3 regions of the Rhodoferax ferrireducens T118 genome follow, and region 3 is predicted to be linked to each of the others. Evidence: predicted binding sites of a transcription regulator. Region 3 holds the regulator's gene; each other region holds the start of a gene.
The links. The regulator LexA, encoded in region 3, represses DNA repair genes until DNA is damaged. The targets are predictions, from matches to a motif close to ACTGTATNNNNATACAGT.
Positions count from the first base shown of each region.

Region 1: RFER_RS23340 (DUF5131 family protein) is a predicted target of LexA. The motif match lies at 2,209-2,226, and genes of this name have one in related genera.
Region 2: imuA (translesion DNA synthesis-associated protein ImuA) is a predicted target of LexA. The motif match lies at 4,951-4,968, and genes of this name have one in related genera.

Region 1 is NC_007908.1:1,145,072-1,152,820, forward strand. It holds gene RFER_RS05365 (three-Cys-motif partner protein TcmP) at 1-4, opposite strand, end outside; gene RFER_RS05370 (three-Cys-motif partner protein TcmP) at 10-1,281, opposite strand; gene RFER_RS23340 (DUF5131 family protein) at 1,313-2,176, opposite strand; gene glmS (glutamine--fructose-6-phosphate transaminase (isomerizing)) at 2,811-4,694, opposite strand; gene RFER_RS05385 (ABC transporter ATP-binding protein) at 5,082-5,855, shown strand; gene RFER_RS05390 (ABC transporter ATP-binding protein) at 5,855-6,559, shown strand; gene RFER_RS05395 (ABC transporter substrate-binding protein) at 6,629-7,749, shown strand, end outside.
Region 2 is NC_007908.1:1,309,286-1,317,034, reverse strand. It holds gene RFER_RS06165 (error-prone DNA polymerase) at 1-2,909, opposite strand, end outside; gene RFER_RS06160 (hypothetical protein) at 2,893-4,203, opposite strand; gene imuA (translesion DNA synthesis-associated protein ImuA) at 4,172-4,921, opposite strand; gene RFER_RS06150 (MlaE family ABC transporter permease) at 5,034-5,834, shown strand; gene RFER_RS06145 (MlaD family protein) at 5,846-6,826, shown strand; gene RFER_RS06140 (hypothetical protein) at 7,340-7,749, shown strand, end outside.
Region 3 is NC_007908.1:3,297,894-3,305,642, reverse strand. It holds gene waaC (lipopolysaccharide heptosyltransferase I) at 1-545, shown strand, start outside; gene RFER_RS15155 (3-deoxy-D-manno-octulosonic acid transferase) at 542-1,903, shown strand; gene RFER_RS15150 (D-2-hydroxyacid dehydrogenase family protein) at 1,991-3,004, opposite strand; gene RFER_RS15145 (hypothetical protein) at 3,098-3,457, opposite strand; gene lexA (transcriptional repressor LexA) at 3,491-4,165, opposite strand; gene RFER_RS15135 (asparaginase) at 4,268-5,293, shown strand; gene RFER_RS15130 (transglycosylase domain-containing protein) at 5,325-7,749, opposite strand, start outside.

The DNA.
Region 1 (7,749 bases), 2.2 Mb from region 3:
TCATTTGACCTAGCCCATTGAAGTGCTGAAGAGGCTAGATTGACGACTGCGTTCAATCACATCTGTATCACTCATGTACCTGGCGCGCGTCATTCGCTTCCCATTCTTTGAAGTGACAAGGATGTCACTTTGGCCCGCCAACTGTTCAAGCGCAGTTTTATACATACTTGATGTCGCAGGGGAGGTGTTGCACGTGGACGAGAATAATTCACCGAGTTGAACTGGCACATTTCGAACATAGACATTGGTTGCCAACTGTTGAACCAATGCTTTCGTCGACTCTGAACGTGCTACATCATCAAATTGGAATCCGCCATTGAATTCCTGTCTGAACCCCATTGTGTGAGTCGCGAGCATGTCTAAACCGGCACCACCGTAATGCACGAAATGGTTCTGGTGCTTCCAATGCACCTGCTTCATTACATCTTGGGCGCGCGGATGTTGAGATAGATGAACCAACCAGTACTCACCATGTCCGCTACCTTCGCCCCTAATGAAAAAAGGTGTGAAGAACTGGGCTCCGCAATTTCGTACCAGTGCCTGGTATAGAGCGGCTTGGATAAACCTGCGCCAGTCAGCGTCATCTTCTTTGAGCTTCTCAATTGACCTGCCACCGAGCGCGCTCCCAATGTCAATTGCCAATTTTCCTGAAACGTGATTAGTGAATTGATCGTTGGTATAGGTAGCGAAAGACGATACGTGGAATGTCAATACCACCTCGCTCCCTGGGAGTTCAGAAAAGATACGTTGAATCAAGTTTGCTGGAACGTCGATGTAGCCATACTGGTCCAGAAAGAAGAGTGCAGTGCCTGCTCTTGGTGTATGACGCTTGATCAGTTGAATCACGGCATCATTGACTTTGGCGAATTCTTCGTGGATCAGGTGGATGCTTTTGCCAATGGCCGCTCCGTAGCCACGCTCCTGTAGAACCTTGCTTAGAAACGAGACTGCGCTTGCATCTTTGTCAATGAACACGTATTGAACGTCAAGTTCAAGTGGCTTGGTTCGATCCTTGTTGACGAGTATCCGTGCCTCATCCACTGCAGCCAGCATTCGAAGAGGGGAGCCAAGAATTAATTTCGACTGTCCACGTATTGTGTACAGGCCACCACCGCAAAAGCCATCAACCAGAGTAATGCGAAGGCGCTCACGACCTCTGGCATTTAAGGTTCGTTGTTGTAAATAGCGCAGTAAATAGCCAACAAGTACCTCATGCTTGGTTAGGCTGTGCGCATCGATCTCTGCGGGCCCCTCTGCCCAGTCGTAGTGTTTCTTTGCCAAGCCCAGACCTTTCGAGGAGTTGGAGAAGTTTCTATGAGCTAACGACGGAATTGGGAAACTGGTCCCAGTGTTGCCCGCCCAAGGTTCTGCCCGCTTTTCCCTTTCCAATGCCGACGAGTTTGATTTCAGCTCCGTCTCGCATCACGACATGAATTGGCGTTCGACGAGTCATTGCATCAACGGCCAACTCTATTGGAGCCCAATGCCCCCACTGCTTAAAGTGGAAGGCAACGCCGGCAGAAGTGCATTGCTCTCTGAGACCGTCTGGCCAATGTGGCTCCATAGGCCGTGAACCGGGTCCCGATTCGCCGCCAGCGATTACCCAATCGACCCTGGTTCCTTTGTTACTGAATTTAAGCCACTTCTTCAGATCAATGGGTCCCAGCAAGGGCTCACAAGACAAAAATCGAACGGTTGGTGTAGTGAAGTCAAGAAGGTGTTTGATCCTCTTGTCTGCAGAATCTTGGTTTTCGACGGTAGCACCAAGCCACACGTTGGCCGGAAATTCATAACCAACTGGCAGCTGTTTACGCACCAAGTGTATGCGTTTGGTGAGCAGAAGCCAATCAAGATGTGGTGTTGCGTCAATCAGCTGAAGCAGGCGAAGCCGAGGTTGGACAAGATCTGGGCGATTTTCAAATACGTCGGCCATGGACGCACAGAACACCCTGCGTCGAACGCCTGCTGCTTCAGCATCGCGATCCCACTTCAGTGGCTCTTTCCAGTGAGCATCGGTAAAAAATTTACGATCAGACTTTGCACCCCAGACTTTGTCACCTAGGCGTTTGGCCCAAGTTTCCGCATAACAATGGTCGCACGCAGCCGACACCTTCACGCAACCCCACCAGGGGTTAAACGTGTGATGTGTCCACTCGATGGTTGTTTCTTTACCCATATTGGCCAGTCCTGCAATGTGTAATTGATGGAGCTGTATTTTTGTCCAGTATACGTCAAGTAATAGCAAATGCCATAGGGTTGCATCATCGAGAAATTAGCATGTGCTTTCACATCAGTAGGACTGGCACGAAGGAAACAAGGGGAAGGGGGGGCGAGTGCGCAAAGATGGATCGTTCCACCAACAAACTTTCGCCGTCAGTCCTGTTTGGTATGCTGGGCGGCGCGACACCTTTCGACACAGAACCACCGCTCATTGGTTCACTGGGTTGAACGACCGCAAACGACACACCAAGATTGCGAGGCGTTTGACCGCAATGGGCACACAGGAGCCGCCGGCGGTCGGCTGCTTCGAAGCAAATCCAACTTTGCTATTTGAGATTCCAGAAGCTGACTTTCGTGGACGTCAGCAGATGGCCAAGACCTGTCAAAGACTTTAGTTGCTCGCGTCAGACAATTTCCGCTGGTTTTTGGCTGATTCGGGAGCTGGCGACGGAGAGATGTATATAGGTCACATGGACAAATGCACCTCAGTCGCTGGCACCTTTTATTTTCACAATCAACTTTTTACAGACTTTAATGCCAATTTACAGACTTTAATAATAAAAGCAATAGTCAAACTCACTTGCAAAAAACTACTCCACCGTCACACTCTTGGCCAGATTGCGCGGCTTGTCCACATCGGTGCCTCTGGCGCACGCCGTGTGGTAGGCCAGCAGCTGCAAGGGCACCACATGCAGCAGTGGCGAGAGTTCGCCGTAATGCTCGGGCATGCGAATGACGTGAATGCCTTCACCCGACTCAATGTGGCTATCGGCGTCGGCCAGTACATAGAGCACGCCACCGCGCGCGCGCACCTCGTGCATATTGCTCTTGAGCTTTTCCAGCAGTGCATCGTTGGGTGCCACCGTGACCACCGGCATGGCGCTGGTCACCAAGGCAAGCGGGCCGTGCTTGAGCTCGCCCGCCGGATAGGCCTCGGCATGGATATAGCTGATTTCCTTGAGTTTGAGTGCGCCTTCCAGTGCAATGGGGTAGTGCAGGCCGCGGCCCAAAAAGAGTGCGTTTTCTTTTTTTGCAAAGTCTTCGGACCAGGCAATCACCTGGGGTTCCAGTGCCAGCACGGCTTGCAAGGCGGCGGGCAAATGGCGCATGGCTATAAGGTGGCGCGTTTCTTCGGCTTCGCTCAAGCGTCCTTTGGCTTGCGCCAGCGCAAGCGTCAGCAAGAACAGGCCGGCCAGTTGCGCGGTGAAGGCCTTGGTCGACGCCACGCCAATTTCGATCCCGGCGCGGGTGATGTAGGTGAGCTCGCATTCGCGCACCATGGCGCTGGTGGCGACGTTGCAGATGGTCAGCGTGTGCGTCATGCCCAGACCTTGGGCGTGGCGCAAAGCGGCCAGGGTGTCGGCTGTTTCTCCGGACTGGGTGATGGTGACGACCAGGGTGCGCGGGTTGGGCACCGACTCGCGGTAGCGGTATTCGCTCGCCACTTCCACCTGGGTGGGGATTTTGGCGATGCTTTCCAGCCAGTATTTTGCGGTGCAGCCACTGTAGTAGCTGGTGCCGCAGGCCAGAATCAACACCGAGTCAATCTCTTTGAAAACATGCGCCGCGTTGCTGCCCGGCGCATGGTTCATCTGTTGGTCGAACAGTTCGGGCACGATGCCGTCAACGCCTTGCAAGGTGTCGGCAATGGCACGCGGCTGTTCAAAAATCTCTTTTTGCATGAAGTGGCGATACGGTCCCAACTCGGCCGCGCCGCTGTGCGCGTGTACGGTCTTGATCGGGCGTTGCGCCGCCGCGACCGGTTTGCCGAGTCGGTCAAATAGCCAGTACTTGCCAAGCTGGATATCGACGATGTCGCCTTCTTCCAGGTACACGATCTGGTCAGTGACGCCAGCCAGTGCCATCGCGTCGCTGGCCAAGAAATGCTCCTGGCTGTCTCGGCCAACGCCCAGAATTAGCGGCGAGCCCGCGCGGGCGCCAACCAGGCGCTGTGGCTCATCCTTGCAGAAGACGGCAATGGCGTAGGCGCCGCGCAACTGCTCCAACGCGGCCTTGACGGCTTCAAACAAATCACCGTCATAGCGGCTGTCGATCAGGTGCGCGATGACTTCGGTGTCGGTCTGGCTCTGAAACACATAGCCTTTGGCCTGCAGCAGGGTGCGCAGTTGATCGTGGTTTTCAATGATGCCGTTGTGCACCAGCGCAATGCGCCCGGGGCGGTTCAAGGCATCTGCGCCAGGCCCATGGCTGAAGTGCGGGTGGGCGTTGTGAACCAGCGGGGCGCCGTGTGTGGCCCAGCGCGTGTGGGCAATGCCGGTGCTGCCCTCCAGATGACTGGCGTTGACCTGCTCGGCCAGCTCGGCGACGCGGGCTGTGCTTCGGGCCCGCTGCAAACCGTTGGCATAGACGGCCACGCCGCAGGAGTCATAACCGCGGTACTCCAGCCGGGCCAGGCCCTGCACCAGGACAGGAACGATATTGCGGTTTGATACCGCGCCGACGATGCCACACATAGACTGCTCCAGAAATTGGTGCTTAATGGTATGAGAACCTGAAAGAAATTTGCAGATAAATATAAAAATTAATTGAATTTATATTTCATATATTTTATATATGACTCTAATATTTCAATATTTAGTCTATATAGAAATAAACTTTCCATGAATAGTTGTTGTGTGCCAGTGCGAAGAGGCGGTAACTCGCTGCGTCGCAGTGTGGACTGGGCGGTCAATGGGACTTGGGCGCAATGCGCGGGTCCGCGCTGTTTGTCCTGTCGTTCGGACAGTAAAACTACCTAAGTGCTTACCCGCTAACGCGTCACAGTGCAACTCGTTAGCATGCACGTTCGTGTTGCGGACCGCTGCGTCTGTCAACTGTCATCCAGACAGCCGGAGAGCAATTTGTCAGTGGAGTTCATTCTTGAGACCCGTGGGTTGACCAAAGAATTTAAGGGGTTCGTGGCGGTTAATCACGTGGACCTGAAGGTTCGGCGCGGCCACATCCACGCGCTGATTGGTCCCAACGGCGCAGGCAAAACCACCTTTTTCAATTTGCTGACCAAGTTTCTGCAGCCGACCAGTGGCAGCATCTTGTTCAATGGCACCGACATCACGTTTGAGAAGCCCGCGCAAACGGCGCGTCGCGGTATTGTTCGCTCGTTCCAGATTTCGGCAGTTTTCCCGCACATGACGGTGCTGGAAAACGTGCGCGCCGCGCTGCAGCGCAATCTGGGCACCTCGTTTCACTTCTGGAAAGCCGAAAGCACGTTGTTGCACCTGCATGAGCGGGCCCGCCAACTGCTGGCCGAGGTCGATTTGCAGGACTTTGCCGACGAGATGACCGTCAATCTGCCCTACGGTCGCAAGCGCGCGCTGGAGCTGGCCACGACACTGGCGTTGGAGCCGGAACTGATGCTACTGGATGAACCGACGCAAGGCATGGGCCACGAAGACGTGGATCGGGTCACGCAACTGATCAAGAAAGTGTCTGCCGGGCGCACCATCCTGATGGTGGAGCACAACATGAATGTGGTGTCAAAAATTGCCGACCGCATCACGGTATTGCAGCGCGGCGCCATCATTGCGGACGGCCCGTATGCCGAGGTGTCCAAGAATCCGCTGGTGATCGAAGCCTACATGGGCACCGTCAACACTGAACTGCAGGGTGCACATTGATGAGTAAGGAATTGCTTCGCATTGAAGACCTGCACGCCTGGTACGGCGAGTCACATATTCTGCATGGCGTCAATTTGACCGTGAACGAAGGCGAGGTCGTGACGCTGTTGGGGCGCAACGGCGCCGGGCGCACCACCACCATGCGCGCCATCGTTGGCCTGACCGGCAGCCGCAAGGGCGCGATCAAGATCCAAGGCGTCGAAACCATCAAGATGGCTCCTCACAAGGTGGCCCACTTGGGTGTCGGCTACTGCCCGGAAGAGCGCGGCATTTTTGCCAGCCTGACAGCCGAAGAAAATCTGATGTTGCCGCCCACGCTGGCGCCAGGCGGCATGAGCGTCGACGAAATTTACGCGATGTTTCCCAACCTGCAAGAGCGCGCTTCGAGCCCCGGCACCCGCCTGTCAGGCGGCGAGCAGCAGATGCTGGCAGTGGCGCGCATTTTGCGCACCGGTGCCCGGCTGCTGCTGCTCGATGAGATCTCGGAAGGTCTGGCGCCTGTCATTGTGCAAAAACTGGCCGAGATGATTTTGACGCTCAAAGCCAAGGGTTACACCATCGTGCTGGTGGAACAGAACTTCCGCTTTGCGGCGCCGCTGGCCGATCGTTTTTACGTGATGGAGCACGGTGTCATCGTCAAGCAGTTCGCGCAAAACGAGTTGGCTCAAAACATGGGCATGCTGCAGGACTATCTGGGCGTTTGACATTTATTTTGCCAACAAAAAAGTAATCCATTTCCCCCGCTTCTCAACAACCAACTATCAGGAGACATCATGAAACTCAAGACCCTCGTTGCCGCCATGGCTATTGGCTTTGCCGCCGCAGCATCGGCACAGACCACCGGCCCGGTCAAGATCGGTTTCATCACCGACATGTCCAGCGTGTATGCCGACATCGATGGCCCGGCCGGCGGTGAAATGGTCAAGTGGGCAGCGCAGGATTTTGGCGGCAAGGTGCTGAACCGTCCGATTGAAGTACTGACCGCCGACCACCAGAACAAGGCCGATGTCGCCAGCTCCAAAGCGCGCGAATGGATCGACAAGGATGGCCTGTCGATGCTGATTGGCGGCACGAACTCCGGCACGTCGCTGGCCATGGCCAAAGTCGCTGAGGAAAAAAAGCGCCCCTTCATCTCGATCGGCGCCGGCTCGGCCCGCCTGACCAATGAAGCCTGTTCGCCCTATACCGTTCATTACGCCTACGACACGGTGGCGCTGGCCAAGGTGGCCGGCACGGCACTGGTCAAGGCCGGTGCCAAGACCTGGTTCTTTCTGACAGCCGACTATGCGTTCGGTTATTCGTTGGAAGGCGATGCCTCCAACGTGGTCAAGGCCAATGGCGGCACCGTTGTCGGTGCGGTTCGTCACCCGCTCAATGCTTCCGATTTCTCATCGTTCCTGCTGCAGGCGCAATCGTCCAAAGCGCAGATCCTGGGGCTGGCCAATGCTGGCGGCGACTTTACCAACGCGATGAAGGCGGCCAAGGAATTCGGCATCAACAAGACCATGAAGATCGCCGGCCTGCTGGTGTTCATCAACGACGTGCACAGCCTGGGACTGGCCAACACCGAAGGCCTGCAACTGGCTGACAGCTGGTACTGGAACCAGGATGACGCCTCGCGCAAATTTGCCAAACGTTTCTTCGACAAATACAAGCGCATGCCTTCCAGCGTACAAGCCGCCGACTACTCGGCCGCCGCCAATTACCTGAAGGCAGTGCAGACCGCCGGCACGACCGACGCGGACAAGGTGATGTCCACCTTGAAGGGCATGAAGATCGATGACTTCTACAACAAGGGTCAGATCCGCGCTGACGGCCGCATGATCCACGACATGTACCTGTTCCAGGTCAAGTCGCCCAAGGAATCGACCGTGCCATGGGACTACTACAAGAC
Region 2 (7,749 bases), 2.0 Mb from region 3:
AGCTGCTCGCGCAACAGCAACAAGGGGTGCGACCTTAAAGTGAGCCCCAGTGCGGCGTAGTCGAAGATCACTTCTTCGCCCTCACTGGCAGCGGGGAGTTGCAACGCCGCTTCTGCCACCGGCACCGCCCGCAGCAAGCCGGGCGCGTTCTGCTGCGCCGCCGCATCCCACACCTGCTGGCGCCGGTGGCCTGACAGGCTGGCGAGCGCGTCGGCACTGGCCAGCGCCTTGAGGTCGCCCGCCTCCAGCGCGCAGCGCAAGGCCAGGTCTTCGGTGCTGGTGAACGGGGCCTCAACACGCGCCGCCACGATGCGCTGGGCGGCCGATTCAGACAGACCGCTGACCTGGCGCAGACCGAGGCGCACGAAGGGCGATCTGCACACGTCTGGTAATTGAGCGGCACCGCTATTGGGGTCTGAGCCCAAAAGCTTGGTTGACTTCGCTGGCTCCAGCGTGCAATCCCAGTCACTGCGGGTCACGTCGACCGGGCGCACCCCGACGCCATGGCGCTGCGCGTCCTGCACCAGTTGCGACGGGCTGTAAAAGCCCAGCGGCTGGCTGTTGAGCAGGGCGGCCAGAAAACAGGCGGGCTGATGGCGTTTGAGCCAGCTGCTCACATACACCAGCAGGGCAAAGCTGGCGGCGTGGCTCTCGGGAAAGCCGTATTCGCCAAAGCCTTCGATCTGCTTGAAGATCTGCTCGGCGAACTCAAGGCTATAGCCGTTCTTCAGCATGCCGCCGACCAGGCGGTCGTAAAACTTGTGGACACCGCCCTGGCGCTTCCAGGCCGCCATGGAGCGGCGCAGGCTGTCGGACTCACCAGCTGAAAAGTCAGCCGCCGCCATGGCGATCTGCATCACCTGCTCCTGAAAAATAGGCACGCCCAGCGTGCGTTTCAGAACTTCTTGCAGGGCCGGGCTGGGGTATGGCACCTGCTCGGGGTGCTCGCGCGCTTTCAGGTAGGGGTGCACCATGCCGCCCTGAATCGGCCCCGGGCGCACGATCGCGACCTCCACCACCAGATCGTAAAAGCAACGCGGTTTCAAGCGCGGCAACATGCTCATCTGCGCGCGACTCTCGATCTGGAACACGCCCACGGTGTCGGCCTGGCAAATCATGTCATAGGTGGCCAGATCTTCCGGAGGGATGTCCTGCATTGAAAACGGCGTGCCGCGCTGCACGCTGATGAGGTCCAGGCAGCGGCGGATGGCGCTGAGCATGCCCAGCGCCAGCACGTCCACCTTGAGCAGCCCCATGGCGTCCAGATCATCCTTGTCCCACTGGATGATGCTGCGCTCCGGCATGGCGGCGTTCTCCACCGGCACCAGCCGGGTGAGTTTGCCGCGGGTGAGCACAAAGCCGCCCGGATGCTGGCTCAGGTGGCGCGGGAAACGCTGCAACTGGGTGCTCAGATCGAGCCAAAGCTGCAGGCATTCAGCGGGTGGCGCCACGTCTGCCGCCAGCAGCGCCAGCGCTGACTGCAGCCGCTCAACCAGCACCGTGCGGCTGTACATGCCGGGATGCTCTTTGGCCAGCGCGCTGATCAGCGCCTCGGGAACAGCCAGCGCGCGCCCCACATCGCGCAAGGCACTGCGCGGACGGTAGCTGATGACCACGGCGCTCAAAGCGGCGCGCTCACGTCCATACTTGGCGTAGATGTACTGGATCACCTCTTCGCGCCGCTGGTGCTCAAAATCGACGTCGATATCAGGGGGCTCGTTGCGCTCCCTGGAGATGAAACGCTCAAACAGCATGTTCATGCGCGAAGGATCCACCTCGGTCACGCCCAGGCAGTAGCAAACCGCCGAGTTGGCGGCCGAGCCGCGGCCCTGGCACAGGATGTGGCGGCTGCGCGCAAAGCGAACGATGTCGTGCACGGTCAAAAAATACATCTCAAAGTGGAGTTCCGTGATCAGCGCCAGCTCGTGGTCGAGCTGCTGCTGCACAGATGCCGGCGTGCCCTGCGGGTAGCGATTGAGCGCGCCCTCGGCGGCGTAGCGGCGCAGGGTTTGCGCCGCTGACAAGCCCTCAAGCACCGTCTCCAGCGGGTACTGGTAGCGCAACTCATCAAGGCTGAAGGTGCAGCGTGCCGCCACGGTGAGCGTGTTGGCGAGCACGTCGGGCGAATAAATGGCGGCCAGGCGCTGGCGCGAGCGCAGGTGCGCTTCGGCGTTGGGCTGCAGCGCGCGGCCGCAGTCAAACACCGGCTGGCCCAGCCGCACGGCGCTGAGCACATCCTGCAGCGGCTTGCGCGAGCGCACATGCATGTGCACGTTGCCGGCCGCCACCAGCGGCACGCCGGTGAGACGGGCCAGTTGTTGCAGCCGCTGCCCCTGCAGCGTGTCATCAGGCGCCAGCAGCAACTCGACCAGCAGCCACAAATTTGAGCCAAACAGGGCTCTAGCCCTCGTCGTTATTGCGCAAGCAGCTTCGAAATGAAGAGCAGACGGCAGCCCCAGCAAGACCTCGCAACCGCCCAGCAGCGCCCAGGGGGCGTCCTGCCAGAGCAGCCGATACTGGCCTTTGGGCGCGGCCCGGCGCGCCTGGGTGATGAACTCGCACAGGTCGCCCCAGGCCTGCAGATCGTGCGGCAGCGCCACCAGCCGAAAACCGGCCTCAAGCGCGCCGCCGCCGGCCCCATCAGCCTGCGTCACCGCAAACTCGGCCCCGGGCAGCAACTTCAAACCCAGTTTTTTCGCCTCGGTATGCGCGCGCACCACGCCCGCCACCGAGCACTCGTCGGTCAGGGCCAGCGCCGCGTAACCCAGGGCTGCCGCACGCGCGACCAGCTCTTCCGGGTGCGAGGCACCGCGCCCAAAGCTGAAGTTGGACAGGCAATGCAACTCGCAATAGGCCGGCACGGAGGCCGGCTCAGTCGCGGGCACGACCGTTTCAAGCGAACAAGCCATGCAAATACCATTGCGGGTCGGCATTGACGGCTGCGCCCTGCCCGCTCAGGCGCTCGCGGTAAACCCACAACAAGCCAGACTGCTCGCTGCGGGCCAGAAAATAGTCGCGCAAGGCGCAGTCATCTGCCACCCACCAGCCAGCCTCAAGCCGCTGCGGACCGGCCACCAGCGTCAACGGGCCCAGGTCGTGGGGACGCTTCTGGTGCACCGCGAGCTGGCGCGGTGTGGCCAGCAGCCAGGTCGGATACAGCGCCGAGCTGTATATATCTTTTAGGCCTCTAGCCCCCGTCCTTCCTTCGCAAGTAGCTATCAATTGTGAAGCATTGACCGCAGCTTGCCAGACTTGCATTTTTTCCGGCCGGTGCTCGTCACAGGGCTGCATCTGCAGCACCTGTTGCGCGCCCAGGCGGGCGCTCAGACGCTCCAGCAACTGCTGCAGACTGTCACCGGAGCGGCGCGCATCGGGCAACAAACTGGCCGTTTCACCCGCCAGTTTTTGCGTCTCCAGCGTGCGCAATCGCAGGGCGTGCACCGGCGCGGGCAAGGTCACGCGGGCCAGCTGCTCGCCCGCCAGGCGCAACAGATGGGCCATGTCCGCGCTCGGCTCGGCACTGCGCAGCGGCAGTTGACCCTGGGTCGCGGTGTTGCGCCGGGCGTCCATGCTCCAGCACAACTCCAGCGCCAGCACGCCCCGATGGCGCAGCTGCAGCCACAACTGCAACTGCTGGAACAAGCGGCGTGCGCCAAACAGCAGCGCCGGAGCGGTTTCGACCTGGGCGCCCAGCGCCAGCGTGACATCGAACACATCGGGCAGCGCCAGCCACGGGTAGAGCTCGGGCTGCAGGCCGTAGGCCCGGTCCAGCGCCGCCAGCAGGGGCGCGCCAAAGCGCCGTGCCACACCGCCCCGGGGCAGGGCGCGCAACTGGCCCCAATGGTTGCAGCCGAGCCGCTCTAACGTGGCCAGATGGGGCCGGGCCGCCGCCAGCGTGTGCAGCGGCAGATCGTCAGGACTCGTGCGTGCCAAGGTCTTGTCCTGGAGCCGCGCATACGCTATTAAAGAAGTAGCGCCTCGCGCATACTGGACGGTGGCTACCGGCTTATTTGATGTATAAATTTGGCGCAGGAGCGCGCGCCAGCCACCCCACAGGCGCTCACTGGCCGACACCTCCAGCAGCAGCGCATCATCCAGCCGCGCGACCTTGGGCGTGTACTGCAGCGCCCAGCCACCCAAGGCGGGTATCGCATCGGGATCAACATCGGCCTCAGGCCCCGGCCGCAAGGCAATCCAGTGCATGACCGGCCTCCTCCCTGGCCACAAGCTGCTGACCAGGCCCTGGGTTGTCACCCCGCAAAGCCAGCAGCACCGCCAGGCTGGCAGGGCGGGCGCTCAGCACCAAGGTGCGCGCCAGCGGCGCGCCGCGCCGCTTGAGAATCTGCACCCGCAAGGCGTCTGGCGCCACACCGGCGCTAGAGGCACGAACCAGCAGCAGGCGCAGCACGGCGGGCGAGGACTCACTTTGCGCCGCCGCCGGTCGCAGCACAAACAAGAGCTTGCTGTGGGTCTGGGCGGCGAGTTGCAAACGCCGCAGCTGCTCAGTGCGCACCTGCGGCAACCAGGCCAGCACCGCCGCCACCTCGGCACAGCGCAAGGCCTGCTCGGTCGCCCACAGGCGCGCCGCAGGCGCAGCGGCGCCAACCCACAACAGCCGCCGGGCATCCAGGCCCTGCGCCGCCAGCCCGGGGCCAAACGGCACCTGTGGCGGGCCCACCAGCACCACCGGGCCGCAGGTTCGCGTCAACGCCGGCAGCAACAGGCGCCACTCCTGGCAAACACCGGGCGGCTGCAGGATTTCGCTGATCGCCCCCAGTGGCCAGCCACCCCCGGGCAACTCGGCGTCCAGCGCGCCATGGCCGCTGGCAACCGTGGCTCCGCCAGCGCAGGCCAGCGCATCGGCACGCCAGACGGCGGCGCCAAAGTCAAGAGAGGCAACAGACAAGGAACTCGGCAGCATGAGCAATCACTGAAAATCAAGGGCAATTAACTGTATAAAACAACAGTATAGTGAATTACCTGGCTTGCGTCTTGTCGATTCGCTTCCACGTTCGGCTCGTTATCATCCGGCCATGCCGACCCGCTCTTACGCCCACCTTGACAGCGCCGCCTGGGGCCGGGCCTTGCTGCGCGGGGCGGCCAGTTGGTGGCAGATGATTCACCTCGGCGCCATCGTGCTGGTGCTGGCCCTGTCGCCTTCGACCTACAACCGCATCAACCGCGCCATCACGTCGCGCCATATCTACGCCAGCACCTGGCAGGTGTTGCCCTGGTTCACGGCCATGGCCGCCCTGTTCAGCCTGGTGCTGATCCGCATCGTGGTGGTCACGGCGCTGAACTACGGCCTGTCGCAATACGCCCTGCAGATGGTGGTGCGGGTGCTGGTGCTGGAGCTCATTCCGCTGTCGGCGGCCCTGTTTGTCGCGCTGCGCGCCGGGATGACGTTCAACGCGGGCGCGCAAACCAACGCCCGACCGAGCCCCTTTGACCCAAGTGCGCCCCTGAGCCTCACCCGCCTGCGCGCTGACGTGGTGCCGCGTGTGCTGGCGGGCGCCTTCTCGGTCCTGACGCTGGCCATGATCAACAGCGTGATTGTGCTGGTGCTGGCCTATCTCATCGTCTATGGCTTGTCGCCCTGGGGGCTGCCGGGCTACACGCGCACCGTCGGCCATGTGTTCGATCTGTCCGTCACACTGGGCTTTGCCCTCAAAACTGTTTTCTTCAGTCTGGCCGTGGCCGTGGTGCCGATGGCCGCCAGTCTGGAAGCGGCGCGTGACAACACCAGCGCCAACGGTGTGCAGCCCGGTGCCGCGCGCCTGTTTTTGGTCCTCTTGTTGATCGAGGCCGCCTCGCTGGTGATCAAGTACATCTAAGCTCACATCGTATGGAACCACAATCGCCACCCTCATCGCCACCCGCCGCGCCGACCCCGGCAACCATCGCCCACGTCGAGTTCAGGGCCATCATGCTGCTGGTCCTGGTCACGGCCCTGATCTGCGGTTTTTTGCTGTACGTGATGTACGCGCGCGGCGTGTTCGAGAAAACCCAGCAGCTGGTGCTGGTGGCCGACGACTCCGAAGGTGTGCTCGTCGGCATGGATCTCACCTTCTCGGGCTTTCCCATCGGCCGCGTGCGGCGCATCGAGCTGGCCTTGGACGGCAAGGCGCGCATGGTGATTGACGTGCCTCTCAAGGACGCGCCCTGGCTGCGTACATCAAGCATCTTCACCATGGAACGCAGCATGGTGGGCGAAACCCACCTGCGCGCCTTCAGTGGCATTCTGAGCGACCCGCCCTTGCCGGCCAACGCGGAGCGCACCGTGCTGCGCGGCGACACCAACGCCGAAATCCCCCGCATCGTGGCGTCGACCCGCACGCTGCTGGAAAACCTGGAGAACATGACCGGGCCGGAGTCCAATATCAACACCAGCCTGAGTAACCTGAAAACAGTCAGCGAGCGCTTGACCGGCCGCTATGGGCTACTCAGCGGCGTGATGGGCAGCGAAGACAACGCCAAAAAAATCATCGCCACGCTGGACCAGACCAACGCGCTGCTGGCCAAGGCCGATCAACGCATTTTTGGCGCCAAGGGCGTGATGGACAGCACCCAGGCTGCCGTCGATGGCTCGCAGGTGGCAATTCGGGAGCTCACCGGCGTCTTGACCGACGCCCGCGCCAGCCTGAAAAAAGTCGATGCGGTGCTGGCCGAGGCCCAGGCCGTGGGCGCCAATGCGCGCGTTGCCAGCGCCGACCTGGGTGCGCTGCGCGCCGAGGTCGAGATCAGCCTGCGCAAGGTGACGCAACTGGTGGAAGAGGTGAACCGCAAATGGCCTTTTGCGCGGGATACGGAGATTAAATTGCCCTGACGTTTTTTCTCGTTATCTGGTTTTTGATTGTTAATGTTCTTTTGATGTCTGTATTCCCCCCCTCTCCCCCAGCCCCTCTCCGCCCCCGCCGGGGCGGAAAGGGGAGCTAACAGCCCCATTTGGCCAACTCTTTAATGGTGGGAAATTTGTTTCTTGATGGTGCGCTGGCCTCAAAGTTTCGCCATGGCATTGACAGGCTGATCACCCAGGCAGATGCTGCGCTGGTTTGCAGTCTTGGTTTGGCCGCCAGCCTTCAATTGACGGGATCGGCCGGTTCATGAGTTACCGCCACTTTGAGGCCAGCGTGCGGCCGAGCGTTTATTTCCCACCGTAAAGGACGCGGCCAAATGGGGCTGTTGGCTCCCTCTTCCGCCCGGCGGGGCGGGAGAGGGCGGGGGGAGTGAGTGGGGGAAAAGAAAGTTAAGAATTGAAGCCCAGCAAAGGCCACGGCCGATGGAATCGTCAAGCGTAAAAAGATTGAAAGTAATGAATCCAAATCAATCAGACAAAAAAATGACTTCAACCAAACGAACACATCCAAGCCAGCACCAGACCAGCGCCAGTCACTGGATCACCCTGCTGAGCGCCCTGCTCTTGAGCGCCTGCGCCAGCAAGCCGGTGCCTCCCGACTGGCAAACCAATGCCTTTGCCGCGCTCAAGGATTTTTCAGCGGCTTACCTGAAAGGCAACACGCGACTGGCCGATTTTGAGTTTGCGCGCGCCAAGTCCGAGATCGCGAGCACGGGCCGCGCCGACCTGCTGGCGCGCGCCGAACTGACGCGCTGCGCGGTGCGCCTGGCCAGCCTGGAATTGGATCAATGTGCCGGTTATCAAACGCTGGCCGCCGAGGCGAGCCCTGACGAGCAGGCTTATGCGGCATTCTTGACCGGCCAGTGGCGCGACCTGGATGTGGCGCGGCTACC
Region 3 (7,749 bases):
CCGTCAACACTGGACAAACAGCTACTGTAAACATAGCATTTGAGGCGGCTTGTCCGAACGGCTGGGTGGCGCTGGTGCATGGCACCTCGCGCGCCGACAAGCAGTGGCCGCTCGAGCACTGGCGCAGTCTGGGGCAGCGTCTCAATGCCAGTGGCTACGCCGTGGCCTTGCCGCACGGCAGTGATACAGAGCAGAAGACGGCGCAGCAAATCGCCCAGGGCCTGGCCTGCGCCGTTGTCTGGCCCCGGCTCGCCCTGGACGCCCTGACCGACGCGCTGGCCACTTGTGCCGGTGTCGTGGGGGTGGACAGCGGTTTGAGTCATATCGCCGTGGCGCTGGACTTGCCCCATGTGCAGCTCTACAACTTCGACACCGCCTGGCGCACCGGGCCGCTCAACCGGACGCACCAGTGCAGCGTGTTTGCCCAGCCAAGTCCCACGGTGGACGCGGTCTGGCAGGCCTGGCTGGCGGTTGCTGCGTCAGCGGGCGCGACCAGCCGAGGATCGGTGGCCAAGTCGGCCCCCACCGGAGTGATGGCGCTGTGACGCGCTTGCTGTACAGCGTGGTCATGTGGCTGGCGCAGCCATTTTTGCGTTTGAAACTGCGTCGGCGCGGCGTGCAGGAGCCGGGTTACCTGCTGGCCATGGAAGAGCACTTTGGGTATTACGCGTCTGCTGCGCCGCCGGCAGATGGCAACACCATTTGGGTCCACGCGGTGTCGCTGGGTGAAACACGCGCCGCCGCTGTGCTGGTGGCAGGCTTGCGAGAGCGTCTGCCCGGCATGCGTTTGTTGCTCACGCACGGCACCGCCACTGGTCGTTTTGAGGGCGTCCAGTTGCTGCGGCCGGGCGACCTGCAGACCTGGCAGCCTTGGGACTCTGCGGGCGCGGTGCAGCGTTTTCTGGCGCACTTCCAGCCGCGTATGGGCATCCTGATGGAAACCGAAATCTGGCCCAATCTGGTGGCCGGGTGTGCGCAACGCGGCGTGCCGCTGGTGCTGGCCAATGCGCGACTGAGTGAGCAGTCGCAACGCAAGACGCGCAAGCTGGCCTGGTTGGCACGGCCGGCCTACCGCGCCCTGACGGCGGTGTGGGCGCAAACGCAGGCTGATGCGTTACGCCTGCGGGCCCTGGGGGCCCCTGTGCAAGGTGTTTTCGGCAACCTCAAGTTCGACGCCACGCCCAACGCCGACCAGTTGACCATTGGCCAGAGATGGCGTCACCAGAGCGGGCGGCCGCTTGTGATGTTGGCCAGCTCGCGCGAGGGGGAAGAAGCGGCTTTGCTTCAGGCTTTGGCGTCATTCAGGCCTCCAGCCTCCGTTGCTACTGAGACTGATGCTACTATTTCTATAGTAGGTGAAGTTCAGTGGCTGATCGTGCCACGCCATCCGCAGCGCTTTGACACGGTGGCCGCGCTGATCGAGCGCCATGGCTTTGCGGTCTCGCGGCGCAGTGCCTGGCACGACGGACCACCTGCGCCGGGTGCGCTGGATGGCGCTGAGTCAGTGCGTCCCACGGTCTGGCTCGGCGACTCCCTGGGCGAAATGGCGCTGTACTACGGCTTGGCCGATGTCGCCTTGTTGGGCGGCAGCTTCGAGCCGCTGGGGGGGCAAAACCTGATCGAAGCCGCTGCCTGTGGCTGCCCGGTGGTGATGGGTCCACACACCTTCAACTTTGCTGAAGCCGCCGAGCAGGCGCAGACAGCGGGCGCGGCGCAGCGTGTGGCGACCATGATGGAAGGGCTGCAAGCGGCCGCCAAGCTGGCCTGCCAGGCCAGCGCGCTACGCGCAGCACAGCACGCCGCCGATGCCTTTGCCCGCACCCACCGAGGTGCCGGCGCGCGACTGACCGAGGCCGTGGTGCAACTGCTGGCCGCGAACCGGATTGAATCAAGCTCTTTTTGACGCCAGGCCGGGCCAGGTGCCCAAGCGATGGGGCATCAGCACCGAAGGCGAAAATGTGCGCCAAATGCCTGCTGTATCCCGGTAAAACTAGCGCCGCCGCTCAACTTGCAAGGCGCCCGGATTGACGATGTTGGTCGGCGTGCCTTTGATGAAGTTGATCACGTTGTCAAACGCTGCGCCAAAGTACAGCTCATAACTGTCCTGCTCGACATAGCCGATGTGCGGTGTACAAATGCAGTTCTCCAGCCGCAACAGGGCGTGCCCCTGCAAAATCGGCTCGGTCTCGAAAACATCGACCGCCGCCATGCCGGGCCGCCCCCGGTTGAGGGCACTGATCAAGGCATCGGGCTCGATCAACTCGGCGCGGGCTGTGTTGACCAGCAGGGCGGTTGGCTTCATGCGCGTCAGATCATCGAGTGTGACAATGCCGCGCGTTTCATCCACCAGGCGCAGGTGCAGCGACAGGACATCGGATTGGGCAAAAAAATCATCCCGGCTCAGGGCCGCTTCAAACCCGTCCAGAATAGCGCGTTCACGCGCCGGTGCCCGCCCCCAGACCAGCACCTTCATGCCAAAGGCCTGGCCGTAGCCCGCCAGCAGCCGGCCGACTTTGCCGTAACCCCAGATACCCAGCGTCTTGCCTTTCAGAACCATCCCCAAGCCGAAGTTGGGTGGCATCGAGCCCGTTTTCAAACCCGATTGCTGCCACGCACCATGCTTGAGATTGCCAATGTACTGGGGCAGGCGGCGCATGGCCGCCAGGATCAAGGCCCAGGTGAGTTCGGCCGGCGCCACCGGCGACCCGGAACCCTCGGCCACCGCAATCCCGAGCTCGGTGCAGGCGTCCAGGTCGATGTGCGAGCCAACCCGCCCGGTTTGCACAATCAATTTGAGCTTGGGCAGTTTCTCGATCAAGGCGCGCGGCAGCTGCGTGCGTTCACGGATGAGCACGATCACACTGGCATCCTTGAGACGCACCGACAACTGCCCAAGCCCCTTGACTGTGTTGGTGTAAACCTTGGCCGGGTAGGGCGCCAGTTTGGCTGCGCATTCGAGTTTTCGAACCGCGTCCTGGTAATCATCAAGAATTACGATATTCATAGGCCCTGATTGTGCCTTGGCACGGCCCGTGGACTTGGCCGCGGCTATTTTTCAAGCGCACAAAAAAGAGACACGAATGGTGGTGAACTGGTTTCAGTACAGCGCCGCTTCGCACGCTGCCAGACGATCGAGTTCGGCACAGACGTCGGCCATGCGGCCGGAAATCACCATGCGACCGACCTGGGCCGGCGTCTGGCCGGCTTCCATCACGCGCACAACTCGCAACGGGCGCCGGGCTGAATCATGGCCGGGCGCGGGCCGCTTGCCCCCCGTGCCATGCAGCTTGCTGGCCATTGAATGCCTGGCAAGTTCGTAGTGACGCGACGGTTGGCCTGAGAGTGTGGAGCGCCCGCGCGAGCTGCCGGGCAGGTTGGGTAGAGCGGGCATGAGCCAGCGCCACAACGATTGCAGCGGCGCCAGAATGGCGGGAACAGCCAGGAGTGCAGAGCTCATTTGAAACCTTTCAATTCAAAACCTGATCACCGCTCACATCAACATGGTGTTGCGGATCAAGCCAACTGCCAGCCCTTCAATCTCGAAGGGCTCGCCGGGTTCGACGACGATGATCTGGTAGTCGGGGTTTTCCGGGCACAGTTCGATCAGGTCCTTGGTGCGCCGAAAGCGCTTGACGGTGACTTCATCACCCAGGCGTGCCACCACAATCTGGCCGTTTTTGGCGTCCCGCGTGGATTGCACGGCCAGCAGGTCGCCGTCCATGATGCCGGCGTCGCGCATCGACATGCCGCGCACCTTGAGCAGGTAGTCGGGTTTGCGCTGGAACAGGCTGCTTTCGACGTAATAGGTTTGGTCGATATGTTCTTGCGCGAGAATCGGCGAGCCCGCTGCCACGCGGCCAATCAGGGGCAGCATCAGTTGTGACAGGCCGGGCAGCGACAGGGGAAATTGTTTGCTGCGGGATTCGTTGATGGAGCGCAGTGCCTCGCTCTTGAGGCGAATACCGCGCGAGGTGCCGCTGACGAGTTCGATGGCGCCTTTGCGCGCCAGCGCCTGCAAGTGTTCCTCGGCGGCGTTGGCAGACCTGAAACCGAGCTCGGTGGCGATCTCGGCCCGGGTCGGTGGCGAGCCAGTGAGGGTAATGGCGTTCTGGATCAGGTCCAGAATTTGTTGCTGGCGGGCAGTGAGTTTAGGGCTTCCAAGCATGGCGACTCCTTTGCGGTACGGTGGGTCTTGCTGTTACTTTATACACACTGTTGTTGTATTCAGTAACTGTATTTTTAATCAGTTTTTGGAGATTGGCAAGTGATGGCTGCAAAATTTATTGAAAAAGTGCTTGTGTTGGCTACCGGTGGCACGATTGCCGGCAGCGCAGCCAGCGCCGCCGACAACATCGGCTACACCGCGGCCCAGGTCGGTGTGAGTCAATTGCTGGCGGCGGTGCCGGGGCTTGATCAGGTGTTGGCCGGGCGCACGCTGGAGGCCGAGCAAGTGGCCCAGATTGACAGCAAGGACATGAGTTTCGCGGTTTGGCAGCAGTTGGCGCAGCGGGTCAGTCACCATTTGGCGCAAGCCGACGTCACCGGCATCGTCATCACCCACGGCACCGACACCTTGGAAGAAACGGCTTATTTTTTACACGCCGTGCTGCCGGCGCGACAGCTCGCAGCCAAGCCGGTGGTCCTGACCTGTGCCATGCGGCCAGCCTCCAGCGTGGCGCCGGATGGGCCGCAAAATATCAGGGATGCCGTTGTCGTGGCCACCACCACCGGCGCTTGTGGCGTGCTGGCCGTGTGTGCGGGTGCGGTGCATGCGGCGGCCGATGTGCAAAAGGTTCACACCTACCGGCTCGATGCCTTCAGTTCGGGTGACGCCGGGGCTGTGGCGTATGTCGAGGAGGGTGCGGTGCGTTTGGTAAAGAATTGGCCTCTAGCCCCCGTCGACCGGGCTCATGTAGCTATCGAAGAGATAGCGTCTGTGAGCCACTGGCCACGGGTGGAAATTGTGATGAACTACGCGGGCGCCAGTGGTGCGTTGGTGGATGCACTGCTGGCTCCGGTGTCTGCGGCTGGCGCGCAGGGTCAGACTGATGCGCAACTCGCGCAGGTGCCGTTGCGTGGCCTGGTGGTGGCCGGCACCGGCAATGGCACCATTCATCAGGATTTGGAGGCAGCACTGCGCCGCGCGCAAGCACTTGGGGTCAGGGTGGTGCGCTCAACCCGCTGCGCCACTGGCCGTGTGCTGGCGACAGAAAGTTCGGAATTTGCGCATTCCAAGGGCCTGTCACCGGTCAAGGCCAGGATTGCGCTGATGCTGGAACTGATGCAAGCCTGACCGGCCGGGCCTGCGCCATCGCTTGGTGACGCTAGAGATGGTCCGCGCTTTCGCCAGCGTGGCCTGGCGCGCAGCCGGCACCGCCAATGATCAGCGGCATCAGTTTGGGTGCCAGCACTTTGAGCAATTGCACCGGCAGGCCGCTGGTGAAATCGAAGGCGGCGGCCTGCGCGCCCGGCACGTAGGCGATCAGCGTGCCGAAGAATCGCTCGTCGATGTTGAAGACGAAGGTCGCCGAGCGGTTCACCACGCGCGAGGCGATCAGGCGCCCGCCCGCACCAAACGTATCGAAGCGCTGATCGCCGGTGCCGGTCTTGCCGCCGACTGCGACAAAGCTGCCGTCAGGCCGCACAAAGGCATGCTTCACACGTTGCGCGGTGCCTTCCTCCACCACCCGCCGGATGGCGCCGCGCACCGCTTGCGCCACTTCGGGCGCCAGCACCTTTTCCGCCTTGGCCGGCTTGTACTGCAGCAGGGTTTCATAAGGCGTGGCGGCCGCGAAGTGCAGCGACTCGATGCGTGTGTTTGGCTTACGCACACCATCATTGACGAGTATTCCCATCAGTTCGGCCAGCGCGGCAGGGCGGTCGGCCGAGGCCCCCAGCGCGCTTGCATAGGAGGGCACCAGGGATTCGAAGGGATAGCCCATCTGCGCCCACTGACGGTGGATTTCCAGAAAGCCTTCGCCTTCGAGCAGGCCCAGAATCCGCTTGTCCTGTGCCTGCTTGCGATGGGTGGACAACAGCCAGGCATAGACCGTCTGGCGCTCGGCCACACTGGCCTGCATCACCTGCGTCTGGCTCGCGCCCGGATGGTTGCGCAGATAGCCGACCAGCCACAACTCCAGCGGATGCACACCCGCCAGGTAGCCGCGATCGGCCAGCGACATCCGCTCTGGCGCGTACTGCTCGTAGAGCTTGGCCAGCTTGGGCTCGGCCGGATTGACGCCGTCGGGCAAATTGTCCTTCACCCAGGCTGTGAACTGGTCCAGCGGCGCCTCTGGGAAAAGGGTGCGGAAGATGGCGGCCAGCCGCGAGGCGGTGGGGCGCACGTTGCCCAGCAGCAGCTCTTGCGCCTCTTGTGCGGTTTTGCCCTGGTACTTGACCAGGAAACGGCGCATGAAGACCTGGCCCTCGCTGTCGGCAAAGCGCGCCAGATAGGCGGCGCGGCGCGGATCGTCGGCATCGCGCAGCAGCTTGGCCGAGGAGCCCGGGGTCAGGAACATGTAGTGGTGCACGACATCACGCATCAGCCGGATGAACACCAGATTGACTGAGTTGCGCAGTCCATCGCGCACCGACATCACACGGCCATCGTCCTCATGCTTGAAGTTATTGAAGTGGTGCAGCCCGCCGCCGGTCATAAACCCTTCTGCCGGACTGGCGGAATAGTGCCGCTCCAGCGCCGCATCCAGCATCGCGCTCAGGCTCTTGTCCTCAGTCGTGGCAAAGTAGTCGGCGGCCCAGCGCGTCAACACGTCCTGCCGGTCGACTTCCAGCGCATGCAATTGGGCCTTGTCCAGTGTTGATAGCCGCTGATGCAGCTTGTCCATGATGTCGAGATAGGTCACCAGCGTGCGCAGTTTGGCGGTCGAGCCGAGATCGAGCTTGGTGCCTTCGTTGATATTGAGCGGGTGATCAAAGTTGTCGGTTTGCACCCGCAAATAGTTGGCCTCGGCCCCGCGCTCATAGAGCGTGAAGCTGTAGACCACCTTGGACGGATCGCCACGGTCGAGCAACTGTTTGGCCGACAGTCCGGCCGCCCGGGCGTTGGCCGGGTCGCGCAACTCGCGCAACAGGTTGGTCGCGGCTGCCTGCACCGGCGCATCCAGCGTGCTGGCGACGCTGAGATCGAGCCGATCCAGATCGTACAGCCGGTTGCCGCCCAGCAAGCCGGTCAGATGGGTGCGCACCGCATTGGCCGCCTTCTGCGTGACGAAAGATACCGCTGGCGCTGGCACCTTGTCGGCGCGCCGGTTCAGCTTCGCCTGGAGCGCGGCATCGCGCAGTGCCGGCGTGATCACACCGGCACTGCCCAGCAGGCGCAGATGGCTGTCCGTCAGCTGCTCCAGCTCGGCTTCATCGGCGTCGAAATAATAGGAAGGGCGGCGCTGCGAGATCAGCAGACTCAAGGCCTGTTTGTAAATTTGCGCCTGCTCGCCGACATCGCCGGTCTGCGCGGGCACATGGTTCAGAATGCGGTTGACGTCCTTGAAATCACGCCCGTACCAGACCCACAGCCCATCGCCCAGGCCGTGCACTTCGCCAAAGCCGGCTTTGGCGGACAGCGGCATCGTGTTCACGTAGCTCAGCACAATCTGGCGCCGCACCGCGCTGGTATCTTCACCCTGCTGGTAGGCGCGCAAGGCGGCCGACACCATTTGTTGCAATTTTTCCTGGACCGATGAGGTGCGCCCCTCGGACGAATGGCGGTATTTTTCGATCTGGGTCGCCAGC